DNA from 2 places in the Paenibacillus sp. NPDC101420 genome. Region 1 is predicted to be linked to the other one. Evidence: riboswitches for the same ligand, from Rfam matches in the RefSeq annotation. Region 1 holds a riboswitch; the other holds the start of a gene.

The links. Region 1 has a riboswitch for thiamine pyrophosphate ahead of ACQKMP_RS02275 (ABC transporter ATP-binding protein). Riboswitches for the same ligand answer to the same signal wherever they lie in the genome.
Region 2: linked by a shared signal. The riboswitch ahead of ACQKMP_RS19290 (ABC transporter substrate-binding protein) and the one ahead of ACQKMP_RS02275 (ABC transporter ATP-binding protein) in region 1 are both predicted to bind thiamine pyrophosphate.

What each region holds. Positions count from the first base shown of each region.
Region 1 is NZ_JBNNSE010000001.1:486,626-496,950, reverse strand. Features, by position in the region: gene asd (aspartate-semialdehyde dehydrogenase) at 1-327, shown strand, start outside; gene ACQKMP_RS02315 (hypothetical protein) at 517-840, shown strand; gene ACQKMP_RS02310 (DUF3934 family protein) at 956-1,138, shown strand; gene ACQKMP_RS02305 (pseudouridine synthase) at 1,247-1,939, shown strand; gene thiE (thiamine phosphate synthase) at 1,920-2,576, opposite strand; gene thiD (bifunctional hydroxymethylpyrimidine kinase/phosphomethylpyrimidine kinase) at 2,566-3,393, opposite strand; gene thiM (hydroxyethylthiazole kinase) at 3,416-4,210, opposite strand; gene ACQKMP_RS02285 (ABC transporter substrate-binding protein) at 4,252-5,286, opposite strand; gene ACQKMP_RS02280 (ABC transporter permease) at 5,283-6,056, opposite strand; gene ACQKMP_RS02275 (ABC transporter ATP-binding protein) at 6,037-6,732, opposite strand; TPP riboswitch at 7,000-7,103, opposite strand; gene ACQKMP_RS02270 (amino acid ABC transporter substrate-binding protein) at 7,327-8,163, shown strand; gene ACQKMP_RS02265 (amino acid ABC transporter permease) at 8,215-8,883, shown strand; gene ACQKMP_RS02260 (amino acid ABC transporter ATP-binding protein) at 8,898-9,650, shown strand; gene ACQKMP_RS02255 (S-layer homology domain-containing protein) at 9,744-10,325, opposite strand, start outside.
Region 2 is NZ_JBNNSE010000004.1:308,552-318,876, forward strand. Features, by position in the region: gene ACQKMP_RS19270 (flavocytochrome c) at 1-590, shown strand, start outside; gene ACQKMP_RS19275 (ABC transporter ATP-binding protein) at 705-1,547, opposite strand; gene ACQKMP_RS19280 (ABC transporter permease) at 1,564-2,325, opposite strand; gene ACQKMP_RS19285 (thiamine-binding protein) at 2,322-2,615, opposite strand; gene ACQKMP_RS19290 (ABC transporter substrate-binding protein) at 2,915-3,964, opposite strand; TPP riboswitch at 4,125-4,235, opposite strand; gene ACQKMP_RS19295 (hypothetical protein) at 4,385-5,836, opposite strand; gene ACQKMP_RS19300 (MFS transporter) at 5,917-7,131, opposite strand; gene ACQKMP_RS19305 (pyridoxamine 5'-phosphate oxidase family protein) at 7,293-7,712, shown strand; gene ACQKMP_RS19310 (response regulator transcription factor) at 7,860-8,534, shown strand; gene ACQKMP_RS19315 (histidine kinase dimerization/phospho-acceptor domain-containing protein) at 8,531-9,955, shown strand; gene ACQKMP_RS19320 (ABC transporter ATP-binding protein) at 10,026-10,325, shown strand, end outside.

The DNA.
Region 1 (10,325 bases):
GCTGTATTTGTTTCTTTTGAGAAAAAGCCATCCAAAGAAGAGATTCTGAAACTCTGGAATAGCTTCAAAGGACGTCCTCAAGAGCTTGAACTGCCTAGCGCCCCTAAACAGTTCATTACTTATTTCGAAGAGGAGAACCGTCCACAGACCAAACTGGATCGTGATATTGAGAATGGTATGGGCGTATCGACGGGCAGACTTCGCGAAGATGCCATCTATGATTACAAATTCGTAGGTCTCTCCCATAACACCCTGCGCGGAGCAGCTGGTGGTGCTGTATTGATCGCTGAGCTTCTGAAAGCAGAAGGTTATATTCAGCCTAAATAAAATGGATAAGCTGTAAAGCTGATTCGAAATAGACACCTCATCAAAGCTTACTTTGATGGGGTGTTTTTTAATGGATTTATTTGGTAGAATAAGCTAGGGAAGGAGCTGATATGCCTGTATAAATATTTATTAGCTTTTTTATGGTTACCTTTAATACTATTCACAAGCGGATGTACATCATCAACTCAAGTGGAGCAAGAGTACGGAATATCTTCTATCAATGCTGAAATTCCTGTTCCGAAGAACGCCAAGGAAATCGAAGTGACGACAACTTCAAGTAACCCTAATATAAAAATAGGCGTAAAGTACGAATTGGATAATATAGGGGGAGAACAAGGTCTTTACCGGCCTGACAGCTATTTTAATAAATTAGAGGATGCTGGCTGGGTGGAGCTGGAGGATAAGCGGTTAGGGCATGTGCAATTTTTCGAAAAAGAGGGTACTGTCATCGCCATTGAAATACATGAAGATACCTTTGATATTCATGAAATGAATAAAGATGCTAAATATTAGTCAGAGTATCGTTAGTCGAAGCTGAGCTATTACTTAACCAGAAAGTTTGAGAGTGTGGTAAAATAGATGAAGTGTATAAACTATACGAATTCTGAATGACTGACGGAGTGATATGATGGGTGCAAAAAGTAAAGGTGGCGGCACGGGCAGAGGTACGGGGAGTAAGGGCTGGACACGCTGGAACAAAACAGCAAAACCAGTTAAACCTGCAAAAGGTGCTCCAACCACGGGTCCAGGCGCTAAAGATGCAAGTGGAAGCAAGGGCAATAACGTGAAAAAAAGCGGAAGCTCGAAATAGCTCCCTTGAAATCAATTATTCCTGAAGGTTAACATCTGATTTTGATCGTTAAAATCAGGTGTTTTTTTATGGATAGATGCAAGTATCAGAAGGAAAGTAGGACCATCAGTGAGAATCGATAAATATATAAGCGAAACAGGCTTCTGTTCCAGAAGGGAAACGAAACGACTCATTGCCGCAGGGCGGATCGCTGTTAACGGCATCGTCTGTGATGCGAATATTCTTTTAGAGCCAGAGGATATCGTATGGATTGATGGAGAGCCCATAACAAGCAGTAAAGGGGAGCCGGTATACCTCGCGCTGAATAAACCGATAGGCATCACCTGTACAGCTGCGCCAAATGTGGCCGGGAATATTATAGATTTTGTAGGTTATCCCTCACGGATCTTTGCGATCGGCAGATTAGATAAACACTCGGAAGGCCTCATTTTGTTAACCAACGATGGAGATATCGTAAACAAAATGATGCGTTCCGAGAATGGGCATGAAAAAGAATATGTAGTTCATGTAGACAAGCCAATAACGTCAGAGTTCATACATGCCATGTCTAGTGGTGTGGATATTCTTGGCGTCACAACAAAACCTTGTGAGGTCTCTCGGATCGCGGAATGTCAGTTTAGAATTATCCTAACTCAAGGCCTTAATCTGCAAATACGCAGAATGTGCAAGGAGTTAGGATATAGAGTACTAAAGCTAGAGCGTATAAGAATCATGAATATTACACTTGATAGTTTGGAGCGAGGACAATGGCGGCATTTGAGCGGAGAAGAGCTGAGTGAGCTTATGACCCGCTTAAATTAACTTCGTGAACAAATCCTCTGGCTGCCAAGGCGATGTCTTCAGCGCCCGCAATAGCTGAGATAACGGAGATACCGTCCGCACCCGCAGCTAGTACTGGTGCTGCATTGTGCACCGTGATCCCGCCTATGCCAACCAAAGGAATCGTAATGCCGCTGTTTCGTATTTCTTCAATAACTGATGTGCCTCGAACAGCTTGGGCATCCTCCTTGGAAGAGGTAGGATAAACAGGACCAATGCCCAGATAATCGGCTCCATCCGCTATCGCCTGCCGAGCTTCGGCGAGCGAATGAGCGGACACACCAACGATCTTATCCTCGCCAAGCAACTGCCTAATCGCTAGCGCAGGGGTATCATCTTGTCCTACATGAATGCCGTCCGCATCAAGGGCGATGGCTAGATCAATATCGTCATTAACGATAAAAGGGACTCCGTTAGCACGACATATCTTTTGGAGCCGTCTTCCTAAATTAAATTTAACTTGGGCAGTTAATGCCCCCGTACCTTTTTCACGAAATTGGAACATCGTTATGCCTCCCGCGACGGCTTCTTTTAATACCTTGGCTGGGGCTATCCGACAATTCACACTGCCCATAATGAAATAGACTTTTAATAAATCCCGCAGTTGATCACTGTCTATTTGCTTCAAGGTTCATCCCTCGCAATCTATTCTGATATGCAAAATGATTCGTAGGTCCATGTCCAGCCCCTATGCCCAGCTCGTCTTCAATCGCCGCTTGTATAAAAGCTTTAGCTATGTGTGTTGCTTCGGGAACGGTTTTGCCCTTGGCAAGCTCGGCAGTGACTGCTGCTGAATAGGTGCAGCCTGTGCCGTGCGTGTGTCTAGTCTGAACTCGTTGACTCTCCATAAAGATGAATTCGTGACCATCATATAGGAGATCCACAACAGCCTTAGTTGAAGTATCATGCCCACCTTTTAGCACTACATAGTTAGAGCCCATGGCATGAATGATTTTAGCTGCTTCTTTACGATCGTCTATAGTAGTGATGCTTCTGTTGGTAATCATTTCAGCCTCTGGAATATTGGGTGTCGTCACTAAGGCTAGCGGGAGGAGATGATTGATTAAGGACTGAACAGCTTCTTGCTGTAGCAGCGTGGAACCTCCTTTAGCAACCATCACAGGATCAACTACAAGATTACGCCAGCTGTATTGCTGGATCTTCTCTGCTACGATACGTATAATGTCACTGCTAAAAAGCATCCCGGTCTTCACAGCATCCGGCTTCAGATCAAGTCCAATGGAATCAAGCTGCTGAGTAATAACTTCCAGTGTCAACGGATAAACGCCTTGAACTCCGAGGGTGTTCTGGGCTGTCACAGCCGTAAGAGCACTCATTCCATATACAGAAAGCTCCTGAAAGGTTTTTAGATCTGCTTGGATGCCAGCGCCACCACCGCTATCCGAGCCGGCTATAGTTAAAGCTTTAGATATCATCATTGTTCACTCCTTAGGGTTGTTATCTGAGTTGCTTGATTATTGATTTATCTTGGTAAGTTTCAGCTGTGACCAAGCTCAATTGATTTAGAAACTCGATTTGAAAGCTCCCCGGACCTTGTCCAGTCGTTAGTTCAGCGGCTATTTCAGCAGCCACTCCATAGAAGGAGAGAGCTTCGACTGCGGCTTCAAGAGATGCTCCTTCACTTACCGCTAGAAATGCACCGACTACTGCACTTAGCAGACAACCGGTTCCCGTTACTTTCGTTAGAATTGGGTGACCATTGCTGGCAATGTAGGTGTTATATCCATTTGTGATGACATCGTCTTTTCCGGTGATGATAACTACACAGCCTAACTTCCGCGCGGCTGTCTCAGCCAAGACGACTACGTCGCCATCCCCTTCGCCTGCATCTACCCCTTTAATAGACCAGCTTTCACCAATGACATTGGCAACTTCAGCTACATTGCCACGTAGAGCGGTAATCTGCATCTCATTCACTAGCTTTTGAGTGACCGCTGTTCGATAAGAAGTGGCTCCCGCACCCACTGGATCAAGAACTAAGGGAACGCCGTGCTTATTCGCAGATTGTCCCGCGAGCACCATGGATTGAATGGCATAGTCATTCAGTGTGCCGATATTTAGAACTACAGCAGATGAAAATGCGGCGATATCGACCACTTCCTCGTGAGCATCCGCCATAAAGGGGGAGGCACCCAGCGCCAAAAGACCGTTGGCTGAGAAATTGGCTACGACGATGTTGGTGATATTGTGGACCAGTGGATTGGATTCCCGTACTTTGGATAGATAACTCATGATTTATTCCTCCTCAAGTTTTATTAGCGAATAGCTAATGTTTAAAGATTAATAAAAGAATCCTCAGCTTTGATGTCAGTAGACAGTAAATCATTGTCCGATAGCCACTGTCTTACCTTCTCCCAAGACGCTGGCGCTTGATATCCAAAATCTTGATCACCCGCATTCATTAACGGTAGTAGAATCGCTAGGCTCTTCTCTTCAATTTGCTTATCGAGTGGAGAGGTCTCATCTTCGTGTGCAAGCAGCAAATTTAACGCTTTTTCCGGATTATCCTGCACAAATTGTTGTCCTTTTGTAATTGCATTTAGAAACTTTTTGAAATAGGATTCAGAATTTTGTATTCCTTGATCGCTGGCGACAAGGACTAGCTCATAATAATCGGGGACTCCGTAATCCGTGGGATTGAACGAGTTCACGGGATAACCTTCTTTTTCCAAGATTAATTGTTCGTGGTTAATGAACCCTCCCATAATGGCATCCACTTGCCCCGTCGCAATCGCCGGAATAAGGTCAAAGCCTACGTCTATTAATTTGCTGGCCTTAGGGTCACCCCCATCGTTTTGGATCATCGTACGAATCATGGCTTCATAAAGAGGAATGGAAGAATACCCAATCTGTTTACCTATGAGGTCTTTGGGACTATGAACGTCTCCAGCCTGAGGTACCATTAAATGATTAAGCGGATGTCTCACAATCGCAGCAATCGAACGTACTGGAATGTTCTCACTGCGTGCCATGAGCACCTGAGGTTGATAACTAAACGCTAAATCGATTTGATTCGCTGCTACAAGCTTCAGTGCGTCATTGCTGTCTGCGGGCATTTGGATCTCTACGTCCAGACCTTCCTCTTGGAAATAACCATTCTGCTCAGCAGCATATAAAAAAGAGTGAACGGCATTGGGATACCAATCGAGCATAATCTTCAGCTTGTGTGTTTGTATAATTTCGTTATTAGATGAATTAGCAGGAGGACTACTTACATTGGATGCTTTTCCGCAGCTGGTGAAGATTAGGAGTGAACATATGAGAAATACGGGAATAAGCCATTTTCTTTGGAAATTCAAATCATTCATTGCTTAGATCCTCTTTTCTTTAAAAATAATGGTTCGAGCAGAGCTATCATCACAAACAACACTACACCGAGCGCGGACAACAGAAATACAGCGGCGAACATTTCGGCACTTTGCATATTTCCGGCCATCCTTCGGCTAAAGTAACCGAGTCCTTTGCTGCCTCCAAGCCATTCGCCGATGGTTGCTCCAATTACGCAGTACACAATGCATAGCTTTAGTCCTGAGAAAAAAGAGGGCAGCGCCAGCGGAATTTGGGTTTTAGCAAGCAGTTGCCAGCGGTTTGCGCCAAATGTTAACAATAAGTCTTTGTAGGCTTGACCACTTGTACGAAGTCCGTCATATGTACTCACAACGACTGGAAAAAAAGCAGTTAGAAACACAACAGCCACTTTGCTCCACAGCGTATACCCGAACCACATAATAAAAATGGGGGATAGCGCGATTAACGGGATCGTCTGACTGATAATAAGGAACGGATAGATGGCTTTTTCAAGGGGGCGAAACAAGAACATTCCGGTGCCCAGCAGTGAACCACAGATAACCGAGAGAACAAAACCTACCAATATTTCCTGCAGTGTCGCCATTAAATGCGGTCTGAGTAATTGCCTGTGTTCGATCAATGCGATACCTATTGAAGAAGGTGCAGGTAGAATAAAGGCTGGAATCAAGTGAAGACGAACAGCTGATTCCCAGATCACAAGAATGAACAATAGCAGTAGAATGAAGGGGCCGTAATTGTTTAAATATTTTTTAAAAGGTATGGGATGCATACAGTCTCCGCTCCAACTCTTCCCGTAACGCTATAAACCGGGGTTCATAGTTCATCTTGTAATGTCTTGGCCTCGGTAAATCAACGATGATCTCCTGTAATTCGCTATGCACGCCTCCAGACAATAAATAAATCCGATCGCTTAGTAACAGCGCTTCCTCTAGATCATGGGTGATGAGCATCACTGTTTGATCCAGCTCATCCCAAAGCTCCAACAGCCAACGGTGTATCTCACGTTTGCTCATAGCGTCGAGCGCTCCAAATGGCTCATCTAGCAGCATAAGACCGGCCCCGCCGCCAGCTACAAGCGTTCGTAGAAATGCGACTCGCTGTTTCATGCCACCCGATAGCTCATGGGGAAAAGCCTTCTCTACATCGGCCAAACCGAAGCGTGACAGCATTTCCCGAATGTGAGAGATCGTCTGTTGTTTACTAAACCTTGGTTTAATCTCCCAGGGCAAAAGACAGTTGTCGAGCACGGTTCTCCAAGGCAGCAGCAAATCCTGCTGAGGCATGTATGCGATCTGACCTAAGCGAGTAGAGGATGACGAGTTCGAATGAATTATTATTTTCCCATGAGTGGGTTCGAGCAAGCCTGCTATAGTTTTGAAAAGCGTACTTTTTCCGCATCCGCTAGCCCCAATGACAGAAACAAACTCACCTTGCCTGATATCCATGGATAGATCTGCGAATACAGGGGGTTGTTCTGATTCCGGAAAAGAGTAGGTTAAGCATTGAATGGATAGGATTGTCGTGATGATCGAACCTCCTAAAAAGTTTTGTGAGCGTTGGCTTCTTGGAAAGCATCGTACAAAACTTGCTTCGGAAGCCTACGCTTAAGTTTTGTGATTGATTGTAAACAAATAAAGACCCATTCATTTCCGGTGGGAAATAAATGGGTCAAAAAGTTCATTCAGCATAGGAACACTAAAAATGCATGGGATGAAAATTCTGCTCCACTTCCCTCCGCTGGTATGATCCAGATCAGGTTCCAAGGGTCCGGAGCTTGAAGCTCCGTCTCAGTCGGCCGACTCCCCTAGTGAAATAACAGGTCCATATTTAATTTGTTTATAAATATACCATATCTTTCTGAGATGTAAAGAGAGGATCTTGTGAAGGATTATTCTAAGAATGGGTAATATAAGGGTAGAGATTTACCTAATATTACAATTCCGATGAATATAATCGGAAAAAATCATTGACGGTAAACATCAGCCAGTGTAGTATACAATTTACCGGATGAATTCCGGGTAAAGAGAGGGGAATTAATAATGAAAAAATTAAGTTTAACTATTCTATTGGCGTTAACCGTGGTGTTTGTAGCGGCCTGCGGCAATAATTCGAATACCGATACTTCTAAAAATTCTTCAGCTGGAACGAATGGTGGAAATACAGCCACTGCGCAAAACAGTCTGGAAGCTGTTAAAGCTAGCGGCAAATTGCGTATAGGAACAGAAGGGACGTATGCACCCTTTACTTATCATGACGCTTCGGGGAAACTGACCGGCTTTGACGTAGAAATTGCTGAGGAAGTAGCGAAGCGCCTCGGTGTTGAACCAGAATTTTTTGAGACACAGTGGGACGGCATTTTTGCTGGGATGGATGCCAAGCGTTTTGATGTTATTTTTAACGAAGTATCCATTAATGAAGATCGTAAAGTGAAATATGATTTCTCTGAACCGTATATCGTATCTAAAGCGGTATTGATAGTGAGTGAAAACAATGAGGATATCAAAACATTTGCAGATCTTAAGGGTAAAAAAGCTGGACAATCTCTAACCAGTAACCTGTCCGATATCGCCCGTGAGAACGGTGCTGAAATCGTTGCTACAGACGGGTTCAATCAAGCGATGGACCTATTGACCTCAGGCCGTATTGATGCGACTGTAAATGATGGTTTGTCTTATCTGGACCTGAAAAAGCAAAAGCCTGATGTGAAAATTAAAGTGGTAGATGAGATTCCTGACGGTTCGCAAAGCGCAGCTGTTTTCTTAAAAGGCAACGATGAGTTGGTAAAAGCAGTTAGTGATGCAATTGTTGAAATGAAGAGCGATGGCACATACTTAAAGATTTCTGAGAAATACTTTGGTGCTGACGTTTCAAAATAATACAAGGTTTCAGAAGCTAACCAGCTTGGAGCCAAAAAAGGATGTCTAAAAATGGATGACCGCAAAATACAAATTTTCTTAGATTCACTGCTACCCCTGCTAAAAGCTGGGGTGGCTTTTACCATTCCTTTGGCATTGATATCATTTGCACTGGGACTGATCTTAGCGATATTGACTGCATTAGCTCGTCTCTCCCCGTGGGTACTTCCGAAGCTGATCGCTCGCTTTTATGTATGGGTCATTCGTGGAACCCCTTTGTTGGTGCAACTGTTTATTATTTTCTATGGTTTGCCGGCAGTTGGAATCGTGCTAGACCCTTTCATAGCCGCAACCATTGGATTTACGCTTAGTGTAGGGGCTTATTCATCAGAAATTATACGTGCTGCTATCCTGTCTATACATAAAGGTCAGTGGGAAGCGGCCTTCTCCGTTGGGATGACTCGTACCCAGGCACTGCGCCGCGTTATACTGCCACAAGCTGCCCGTGTTTCTGTACCGCCGTTATCGAATTCCTTTATTAGCTTGGTCAAAGACACTTCACTGGCAGCGACCATTACCTATACGGAGATGTTCAGAACAGCACAGCAGGTTGCTTCCACCTCCTATGAGCCACTGCTGATCTATTGCGAGGCAGGATTGTTCTATTTACTATTCTGCTCAGTGTTATCAGCACTGCAAAATTACTTGGAGAAACGACTGAGTCGTTACTCTGCGAGCTAAAGGGGGAGACAATTATGATTGAAATACTTAATTTGCATAAATCCTTCGGTGAGCTGCAGGTATTAAAGGGCATTGATCTCGAAATGGAACATGGCAAGGTACTGGTCATTATTGGCCCATCGGGTTCAGGCAAAACAACGCTTTTACGCTGCTTTAATCTGCTTGAAGTCCCTGATCAAGGAAGCTTATCGCTCAGTGATATTAAAATTAATTTCACGGATAACAAGAAAATCCCCCAGAAGTCCATTTTGGCATTACGCCATAAAACAGGGATGGTTTTTCAGTCCTATAATCTTTTTCCGCATATGACTGCACTAGGCAACGTGATGGAAGGGCAGGTGACGGTCCAGAAACGATCCAAGGACGAAGCACGCGAACGTGCCCTTCAGTTGTTAACTAAAGTTGGCTTGGCGGACAAAGCGGATGCTTATCCGCACCAACTGTCTGGTGGCCAGCAGCAACGGGTAGCTATCGCTCGTGCCATGGCAGTAGATCCAGAGGTGCTGTTGTTCGATGAGCCTACCTCTGCGCTTGATCCAGAGTTGGTGGGGGAAGTACTTAAGGTTATTAAACAGTTAGCGGCAGAGGGAATGACTATGGTGATAGTGACCCATGAGATGAAATTTGCTGCGGATGTGGCTGACCGGATCATTCTGATGGATGGAGGCCATATTCTAGAGCAAGGGACTCCGCAAGAAGTTCTTGAGCATCCGCAGCATCCTCGTGCTCTACAATTTCTGAACAGAATTAGTGGAGAAGAAGTATAGAAGACGATCAAGACGCAAAAAAGCAGTCCAGGACTATACCTGGGCTGCTTTTTCTTGTTTACCATTCAATGTTATTGGTGTGTCGCTTCTAGGTTAGGATTTAATACCGGTCTTCAGAAATTCCAAAGCATTATAGAGCATAATCGCAGCTTCGGCGCGAGTGATTTCACTTTTTGGATTAAACTTCCCATTGGCGTCTAAACTATTAATCTTGTATTTAAGAGAACGTTGAATGCTGCCTTGATAAGAAGGATTCAGCGCAGCATCGTCAGCGATATCTACGGGCACTATATTGATCATCGGCAGATTCCCAATGCCTTCGACCCCTTGCACTAGATAATTGGTGAACTCTTCTTTGGTCATTGTTTTGGTTGGATCAATGTCCTTAGGAAGCTCGACATGATTGTAATACGCATTGATAAAGGCTTCAGCGTACCAAGCTTTATCCTTGACTTTCGTGAACAAGCCACTGGCAACGGGAGCTTTGTTGAAATCAATAGCCGCGAGACTAAGCTGGAGTCCACCCGAAATGAACTGGATCCCTTGTGCTGTTGTTACTTTGGAGCTGGGCAAGAATTGGGATTCACTAACCCCTTTGATCAAGCCTTGATTTTTTAAAGAAATAATTTTTTCTTTGCCGTTTATATTATCAATATCCTTAAAGGTATTTCCGGC
Region 2 (10,325 bases), on a different contig from region 1:
GGGAAGCTGTACGCGGCGAAGGTTCTATCCTCGTAAATAGCGAAGGCACACGGTTCGTAAACGAATTGACTACACGTGATAAAGTTACCGAAGCGATCAATGCACTTCCTGAAAAAGCGGCAACGCTTGTCTTTGATTCCGGCGTCAAATCACGCGTGAAAGCAATTGAACAATATGACAAAATGGGCTTCGTAATCCAAGCGGATACCATCGAAGCATTGGCGAAAGAAATCGGTGTTCCAGCCGATAAGCTAAAAGCGACACTTGATACTTGGAACAGCGCGGTAAAGAACAAGAACGATGCTGAATTCGGCAGAACAACAGGGATGGACAACGATTTGTCCGCGGGTCCTTACTACGCTATTAAGATCGCCCCAGGGATTCATTACACCATGGGCGGCGTGAAGATCAATACGAACACAGAAGTATTAAATAAAGACGGCGCTGCTATTCCTGGCCTGTATGCGGCTGGTGAAGTTACAGGTGGATTGCACGGTCAAAACCGGATCGGCGGTAACTCTGTAGCAGAAATCATTATTTTCGGCCGTCAAGCAGGGGTTAAATCTGCTGAGTTTGTACAAGCACAATAAGATTTAACTGCTATTCTGGTTAAAACAAAAGAACCGCTTGGGCTAATTGAAGCCCGGGCGGTTCTTTGTTTAATCTCTCGTTTAAAGTGAGTGGAGTGACCTCTATTCAAAAAGCTACTTCTCGCTTTTAGCTTGTTCTTCTCGCATCCACTGTGACAGCTGGCGTTTGAGTTTAAGGAATTCCGGGGAATCCGTAATCTCATCGCGGCGTGGCCGTGGAAATGGCACATCAACAGTATGTAGGATGGAGCCAGGGCGACCCGAGAATACATAAATACGATTCGAGAGCAGCAACGCTTCTTCGATGTTATGGGTAATGAATAGCACGGAGCGGCGATTCTCCTCCCACAGCTCCAGCAGCCAGCGCTGCATTTCACTGCGAGTTAGTGCATCCAGTGCGCTGAAAGGTTCATCGAGCAGCATCAACTCCTGCGGAGCCAGCAATGCTCTGAGAAAAGCAGCACGCTGCTGCATCCCGCCAGACAGCATATGCGGATAAGCCTGTTCGAATCCATTCAAGCCAACCTTTGCGAGCCATTGGCGCGCTTCTTCACGAGCTCCATCCTGCAGAGCGCCTTTAATTTCTCCGGCTAGCAGTACATTATCTTCAATCGTTCGCCAAGGAAAAAGCGCAGGCTGCTGCGGCATATAACTGATTTCACCACGTTGACCTGTAACGACCTTGCCGCTCATGCGGATCGTTCCTGCATCAGGCTTCACTAGTCCGCCGATCATATGGAATAAGGTGCTTTTTCCGCAGCCGGAAGGACCGACGATCGAAACGAACTCTTGCTGCTCTACCTTAAGAGAGACGTTGTTAAGCACGTTCGTCTCGCGGCGACGATGGGTGAAGGACTTGGAGATGCCGCTTACTTCAAGAGCAGGTGGTGCAGTATGAGCTTCAGGAGAGCTTGTGTTTTCAGTTGTTCTTTGCTCTATTTGCGTCGCTTGAGACATACAGGCATCTTCCTTTCTATGAGTTACGGCGCGGTTTCCAGCGAACTAACCATTTTTCGAGCAAGGCGATAATCGCAAAAAGCACAAGACTAAGGAGCACAATAATAACAATAGCGACAAACATCCGATCCGTACGGTAAGCCGATTTTTGCAGCAGCATATAATAGCCAATCCCTTTATCCGCGCCAATCCACTCAGCGACCACGGCTCCCATAACCGCATAAGTAGCAGATATTTTCACACCGGAAAATAGTGCCGGGATAGAAGACGGGAGCTCCAGCTTGGTGAAGATTTGCCACTTGCTTGCGCCAGCCATTTTCATATAATTCATCATGACCTGATCACTTTGAGACAAGCCGCCCATTGCAGCGACAGCTACCGGGAAGAAGCATACCAGTGTAATCAGCACGATTTTGGGCAAAAGGCCGAAGCCAAACCAGATGATAAGCAGTGGTCCGAGTGCGATAGAGGGAACATTTTGACTCAGAATAATGAGTGGATAAAAAGCCCGTCTAGCCCAAGGTAAAAGATGCAAAAGTAGAGCGACGATCAAGCCTACACCTGTACCAATAGGAAAACCGATTAATGTGAGTCGGAGCGTAGCCATCGTATGAGCCCAGAGACCTGAGGCATTACTGGTGGATTCGCGAGCAATATCAGCAGGACTCGGCAGAATCCAGGATTCGATATGGAATATAGAAACAGATAACTGCCATACGGTTAAAAAGAAGACGACCGCCACAAGGGGCGGCCATATTAGCTTCCAGGTCGATCTCACGGCCGATATTTCTCCGTCAATTTATCCATGCTGATTCCGTTAGGGTTATGAGCGATTTTGATTTGGGAGATCACGCTTGGACTACCTGCTTCGATCAGCGCCTCCTGCATTTGACGTACAACCTCCAGGAGCTCGCTCAGTTCACCTTCCATAGTAGTTTCCAGTGGATTCACCTGATGTTTAACGCCGGATTTTTGAATAACTTCAATCGCTTTATCTACGTATGGGATGGAGTCCTCATTGTTTGGAGTCTTAGGAATTACTTGAATGCTTAAAAGTGTGTTAGCCACAATAATCAATCCTCTCAAATTGTATAGGTAGTTCAAAAAGCCAACTTTGATAACGAAGTGTATTCAGGAAGCAGATTCGGCGTCGAATCTTGAACGAACTTGGGAAGTCCGGTACTCACGTAGCACATCACTACGCTCCGTTCCTCCTTCCTCAAGTAACGTCCAACCTTCTTGGTTCTGAAAGCTGACTTTTTGAACTCTCATTGAAATAGGTAAGTTCAAAAAGCCAACTTTGATAACGAAGTGTTTTCAGGAAGTAGATTCGGCGTCGAATCTTGAACGAACTTGGGAAGTCCGGTCTACTCCGCCGGTAAAAAATCATTCGTGAATGCACTAGCTGCATCCAGCGGTTTGTCCAGCAGCTTCAAATCATACATCCAGTCGCCGTAATTCTGCCAGACCTCGGTTTTTTGCTCTCCCCAGCGTGGGGCGTCGTCCTTATATTTCGGGCTAAGCCATTTTTGGCTAGCTAGGACAAGCTCGGCATCAAGGTCAGGCACAGCCTTGGATAATGTAGCGGCAGCCTCTTCTGGATGATCAATCGCATATTGATAACCCTTCGATGTGGCTTTCAGGAAAGCCTTCACCAAATCTGAATTCTCAGAAATCTGCTTCTCACTCGTGGTCAGCAGAGGGGTGTAATAATCGAGCTGAGGCGCATAATCCTTCAAGTAGAGCATATCCAGAGGCTCACCACGCAGTTCGGCTTCAATACCGGTCCAAGCGTAGAAGATCCAAGCGAAATCAATGTCACGTTTGACTGCGGTAAAATAGTCAGCTTCACCAATACTGATTAGCTTCACCTTTTTCACATCGCCACCAACAGGGTCCATGATCGCCTTCATGGCTGCTTCCTCAGCGGGAGAGCCCCAACCTCCGTAAGTTTTACCCTCAAAATCTTTTGGTGATTTAATATTCCGATCCACTGGAGCGGCGAATCCCGAAGTATTATGCTGAATAATGGCTGCAATCGAGACAAGGGGAACGCCTTGTAGACGAGCTAGAGTCAATCCTTCCTGAGCGCTGATTCCAAAAGCAGCTTCGCCAGAGGTAACCATCGTATCAGAACCCGCTGCGCCAGGTTGAACGATTTCTACATCCAGACCTTCTTCCGCATAATAACCAAGATCCTTGGCTACGTATAGACCGGTGTGGTTCGTATTCGGTGTCCAATCCAGTGCAACCTTAACTTTGGTAAGCTCTTTTGGAGCATTTGATCCGGTCGCTGCATTCGATTCCGCAGCATTTCCTTTGTTTCCGGCTGTATTCCCATTGTTGCTGCCGCATCCGGCAATCGCAAGAATGAGCATACAGGTGAGGCTAAGCATAAGTACTTTTTTGACTTGCATGTCTTCTTCTCTCCTTTAAGGTTGCCAGATCCCGTCATCCAACATGAACCATAAAGTGTAGTATGTACATTTCTTCTACATCTTTTGTGATCTACACAAAAAAAGCGCCCCGAGTGATCGGGACGCTGGCTTGGCGCAAGGTTAGTAAAGGTCACAGGGACCAAAACCAATTGGCGATTCCTACGCTGGCATTATCCAGATCAGGTATAAGGGTCAGTATCTTGTGGGATACAATCTCAGCCGGCCAATTCCAGCACCCCTGGTTCTATGAAGTTAACGGGTATTTCTCGCTTAAACGCTAATCGTCTTTATAAGGACGCTGAAGGCGTTTATGCTTGCATACGGTGTATTATAGACGGCTGTTCTCGGAATGTCTAGTAGCACGCTCCTAAATTTTTCAAATCTCTCCGTCCGTTTTCATTAATCCAGATCTTTATGTTTCTTGCGATGACGCCGCTTAAGCTCAGTAACCAGAGCACCTAGCGTAAGGACAACACTGATCATTATCCCGCTCATAATCACGAAAAGAGCAAGAAACTCAAAGGGGGAATAGCTAACCATCTTACTCCATTGAATCTTTCCATCCAGATCGTCAATGACTTGATTCATGCCATAAATCCCGCTTACCACCGTAAATACAGTGAGGATCATCAGCAGATTATCACGGCGCTTCGATTGGAACTTATCTTGATACTGAAACAGGTCAGTCAAGGTTTCTTTTACTTCCTCGAACAGAGCGTCGTTCCCGTATACTTTACGCAGCTGAAGAAAAATCTCCCGTCCTTGCGACTGTGAAATCAGCTCTAAGAAATAGAACTTTGCCGAGAATTTATTAATCGAGTAGATTAAATTATCGATCTCATCATAATCGTGGTTTATGCGTAGTCGGGAATGCATATTTGCCAGCTTTAGCAGAACGATTTTGTGGAAAATATTGAGTAGAAATCCGTAATAATATTGCCCGTACATCTGGTTGGCCAGGCTAACGGCGATCTTTGGTTCAGCTCGGGTCAGACAGCAAAAGGTCTGCTCATTCATCATATAATACGAGTCTGGGCCCCATCGGTTATAGGAATGCTCATGACAGTAGTTCGCAATATACGCTGGATCGCTGGCACTGGCATAGGGCTTCCCGTTCAGATCAATTCCATCAAGCTGAGAGGCGCGATAGCGTATATTTATACTAATTTCATCAGAATCCCCTTCACTCTGAAAGCCATAAAAGGCTTGCACCTGCATTCTTTCATCTACGAAAAAGGGAAGGGTCTCGAAATAAGCCCCATTAATATCCGAGTGATCCAGAAAAGGCTCCAGTCCATCCACCAGATTTCGGAAGACAAAATCCTCTACCATCTCATAGGTCTGTTCTCCGCAATGGATATAGGTGTAGTCATCCTGTACGAAGGTATTCTCAAGCGTCCGGAAGCGGTCCGCGAATTCCAGTGCATTACTAAAGGGAATCGAATCCCCCTCAAGCTGGACACGTATCGTCACAAATCCAAGCTGAAAAGGACATATGAATATATCCGTCGAGAGAATTTTAAAAAATATAGACTGCTGAGGAATCTCTAGAATACAGTCCAGATTATTGACTCTGGAAAAGCGGCGGAAAGAGTCTTCATCCTTCTTGCGTGGAAAAAGAATGTGTGCAGCAAACGGTAAATAGGTGCGCTCCATCCGTTCATGGGAAACACAGTGGCCTTCTCCGTAATAGGCATTTTCTAATTCTTTATTATCCAGAAAAAAACGTGTGAAGCCATCATCCTGCAATTGTTGGATAAGCTTCTTAGAATCGCCCTTTTTTATTGAAAAGGGAAAAATAAACTGCATAAGCGCAGTATGTAATAAAGGCTCAGTTGAAAGCTTATCCATTCATCGTCCATCCTTGTGCTCAGAATATGCTTATAGATGACATTACCCTAAAAGGATTAGGTTGATACCATTCTAACATTCTAAATACTGGAACTCTTTCTTTGCACTGCTTGCCTGGATTGGAACCTCCATGCGGCAATGCTCAGCAAGAACAAGAAGGCGGCAAAACCGGCAAGTAATCCAGCAGTTTGTGCCACTTTTAGATGGTCCATAGACCAGCCCATGAATAGGGGCAGCAGAGCTCCACCGACACCTCCAGCAGCGATCATTATGCTGGGTGTTGATTCTTCGGCTCCTGGCAGCATCTTGCTGGAGAAGACTAGAGCTATGGAGAAAATACCGGACATAAATAGCCCAAGTAGCATAATTACGATGAATGCAGCTAATCGATTATCTGTGAACGGAAAAAGAGCCAGCAGTAACAGGGTTAGTAAACAGCTACTTAAAATGTATACACGGTAAGAAATTTTCTCTGCAATCACTCCAGCAAACAATCTTCCCGTAGACATAGCTAGCCAAAAGAAAGTGACTGTCAGCGCCGCCGCAGATTCTGTCATCCCTAGCTTGGCGATAAAGATGGCGGGCATAAAGTTGACCAGACTCATCTCCGTACCTACATAGAGAAAGAAGAAAAGAATGAAGATGCCCAGCAGAATCCATTGTTTCCCTTTATACGGAAGCTGTGTGCTGGACTGCGAGGAATGTGCGGATGCTGAGACTTTGCGAGGTGCTCGCTCGTCTAGTATACGCTGCAGATTCCCAAAATGGCCTCTTCCCCAGAGGATGAGAGAAAGTAATGAGAAGCCAGCGACAATTAGGAATGCTAATCTCCATGCTCCGGTAGCAATGAGCGGACTGGCGATAAGAGGCATAACAAGTGCTCCTATCCCAAATAGGACTTCAAGTCGGCTCATCGCGATCGCGGTTCCTTCTGTCACAGCTCCGATAATGATGGTGCCGATGACGGCTTCGATCATACCGAAACCAAAGCCAGCCGCAACAGCAATGACATACATCCACTCCCAAGGTGGTAGAAAAGCATACGCAATCTCAGCAGTCAGGAGAAGAGCGGTGGCGATAATGATGCCTCCTCGTTTCCCAAAACGGCGATTGAGTAGGGGAGAGACAAGCACACCAGCCAGAAAACCAGCAAATTGACTAAAGATTAATTGCCCGCCGGCACTATAATTTTGATCATAATGCTGTAGCAGAACGGGAAGAATAGATCCCAGCACTACATGAGCAAGGCCAATGACAAAGTAGGAAAGACAGCCGATCCAGATCAGTTTTTTCACGAAGTAAGCCCCTTATATTGAAAGTAGTTTATGGAGTAAGGTCGGATTCAATGTGAACCGGAAGGGTACATTATAATAAGCACCATTGTTATGATAAATCCAAACGGTGAGCTTGGATATATAAACTTTTGTTTACATGCTTGAAGGGAGAGATTTACGTAATGGATAACAAACAACTGGAGCAACTCATTATTAGAGCATTGGATGACAACAAGTTCGGTTCCTTTGGTACGATCGAAGAAGGAAATAAGCCGAAAGTACGTTACATGGCCATTTTCCATGAGGGTTTGAAGATTTATTTAGCTACGAATCGCAAAACTCATAAGGTGGAGGAATTATCGAATAATCCAAATGCTTATTTGCTGCTTGGATATGAGTCAGGTGGAAGCAAAGACGTGCTGGAGATTGAAGCCACCGCTACGGTTTCTAAGGATGAAGGGCTGCGCACAAAGGTGTGGAACAAAGAGCTGGAGCCATGGTTTACAGGGCCTGATGACCCTAATTATGTGATTCTTGAACTTACTCCAACGCGTATTGAGTATGTTGGCAGTAATAAAGAGCACGGCGTGTGGACTCCCTAAACCAATTTAAATCGATTCCGAAAGCCTTCCTATCCCCCACGGGTTTAGGAGGGCTTTTTTAAAAGATAAGTCCCTGAGTGTCCTGTTAAAACATGTTATAATGACTTCAACTTTTTACGTAGTTTCTCAGGGGAGGACTTAAAATATATGAGCGTTACTCTGTTATATATTGAAGATGATCATGAAATCGGCAGCGTCGTGTCTGCGGATTTAAGTGAGCGTGGTTATAGTGTGCGTTGGCTGCGGAGCGGGGAGGGAGCGACGGAGGAAGCGGCGCCTTGTCAATTAGCTATTCTGGATGTAATGCTTCCGGGTCTGGATGGCTTTACTGTCGGACAACGATTGAAGCGGGCGTACCCTAAGCTTCCGATCTTGATGCTCTCTGCGCGAACCTCTATTGATGATAAACTGCAGGGGCTTGAATTCGCGGATGATTATTTGACGAAGCCATTTCATCCGGATGAATTGGCAGCCAGAATTGAAGTGCTGCTCAGGCGGAATGGGGCATCTGTTCAGGATTCGCTCACGCTTAAACACCTAGTCGTATATGAAGGGGATAACCGAGTAATAAATGCTCAGACACAGGAAGAAGTCATGCTTACGGGTAAGCAATTTCAGATTTTTTCTTATTTGCTGCGTCATCTCGGCCAGATTATGACGAAGGAGCAGATTTATGAAGCCGTCTGGGGAGAAGCCTATCTCGAAGGGGATAAAACTTTGATGGTACATATACGATATTTGCGCGAAAAGTTAGAACTTGATCCAGGCAATCCGGAAATTATAGAAACTGTCCGGGGGATCGGATATCGGGTAAGAGCATGAGGGGGTTAGGGCGTATTCGCAAGCAGCGTAGCTCTTCTTTGCTATCGGGATATTTGCTTATTATCGTTTCTGCACTGCTTTTTATCCCTGTGGTCCTGCCGTTATCTTTTGTTCTCTACAATATGGTTAATGAAGTGACTAAAGGGGCTCCACCTGTAGACACCTCTCTGTATTCGAGTGTTGAAGCGCTGGAGACCATGTGGCATAAAGAGGCGCTTCAATTGGAAGATGCTTCTTCGGAAGGCATAAATGAGCGGCTACATGAACTGAGCCGGAAATATACTGAGGCTACTATGTTTTGGGTAGATGGGCAGGGAATGACCCAGTTGATTCTCACACCTGATGAAGGCAATCCGGACCATGGCAGCGAAGTTCCGGAGCAGTGGACTGCGGCTGAGGCTATTTTTTTTATGAAAGAAAGTACAAAGCGTGATCCTTTAGCCATCGTCGCCTTTATGGGAGACCGAGTGGATGCGGGTAAAGGGTTTATGGTAATGCAAATTCCAAACAAGCTGCTCAACAAAGGGGCTTATGGGGGAGTCGGGGCTTGGGCTTTGTATTACTTTGTGCTCTTTGTACTTTTTGGAGGGTTCGCACTGGTTTCTTTGCTGTTCTTTAGAAAAATACGCAAACGGCTACTACAGCTGCAAACCGCGATGACGATTACGGGGCCGGATAGAATGCCTAAGTCTATTATGACGGGCAAGCTGGATGAGATTGGCAGACTGGAGGAAGCTTTTAACACGATGGTGGCGAAGCTTGACGAAAGTCGAAAGAGGGAAATCGAAGAGGAAGAGCTTCGTAAGCGTCTAGTATCTAACCTATCTCATGATTTGCGTACACCACTAACGGTTATTCGCAGCCACATCCATGTAATGACTAAAGAGAGCTTAACCCCGCAAGGACAACAGTCCTTAGAGCTAATGGATAAGCGTATAGCGGATCTTAGCGTCTTGATCGAGAATCTTTTATCCTACAATCTCCTCAACAGCGGACGGATCACTTTGAAGAAGGAGCGTAAAGATGTCTTGCGCTTGTTGCGGGAAAGTGCTGCTGCTTGGTACCCTGTATGGGAAAAAGAGAACTTCGAGATCGATATTGACCTGGAGGCTGAACCGCTGTTCTGGATGGTGGATGAGGTCTGGTTCCGCCGTATTCTTGATAATCTGTTTCAGAATATTGTACGTCATGCCAGCAGTGGTCTTTATGTAGGGATTTCTACGGAGTCCCGTAATGGGCAACGTGTTATTTTGATTACAGATCACGGCAGAGGTATCCAGAGTCCATCCGATTACAAAGGGGCAGGATTAGGGCTGTCCATCGTGGATCTGTTAATGAAGCATATGGAGTTAGAGTGGGATATGGAGAGTACAGGAGATGGCACCTCTATTGTAATCTTCAATCCACGGGATGAAATTTAAACAAAACTTAAACTTCGTGCCGCCTTGTTCTTAACCTTGGGACGTTATGCTAATTACCGAGGTGAGGAACATGAAAGAAACAGTGATTGAAACGAAGGATTTATTAAAAAAATACCGTGGCCGGGCTGCGGTGGAAAATTTAAATTTGAACATCCGCAAGGGAGAGATCTATGGCTTTCTTGGCCCGAACGGGGCAGGGAAAACAACAACAATTCGTATGCTGCTTGGACTGATCACTCCAACATCAGGAAGGATTGAAGTCTTCGGCCAGGATCTTCGCAAGCATAAACTGCAAATTTTGCGGAAGGTAGGGTCGCTTGTCGAGTCTCCATCCTATTACGGGCACTTAAGCGCTGTGGATAATCTTGAA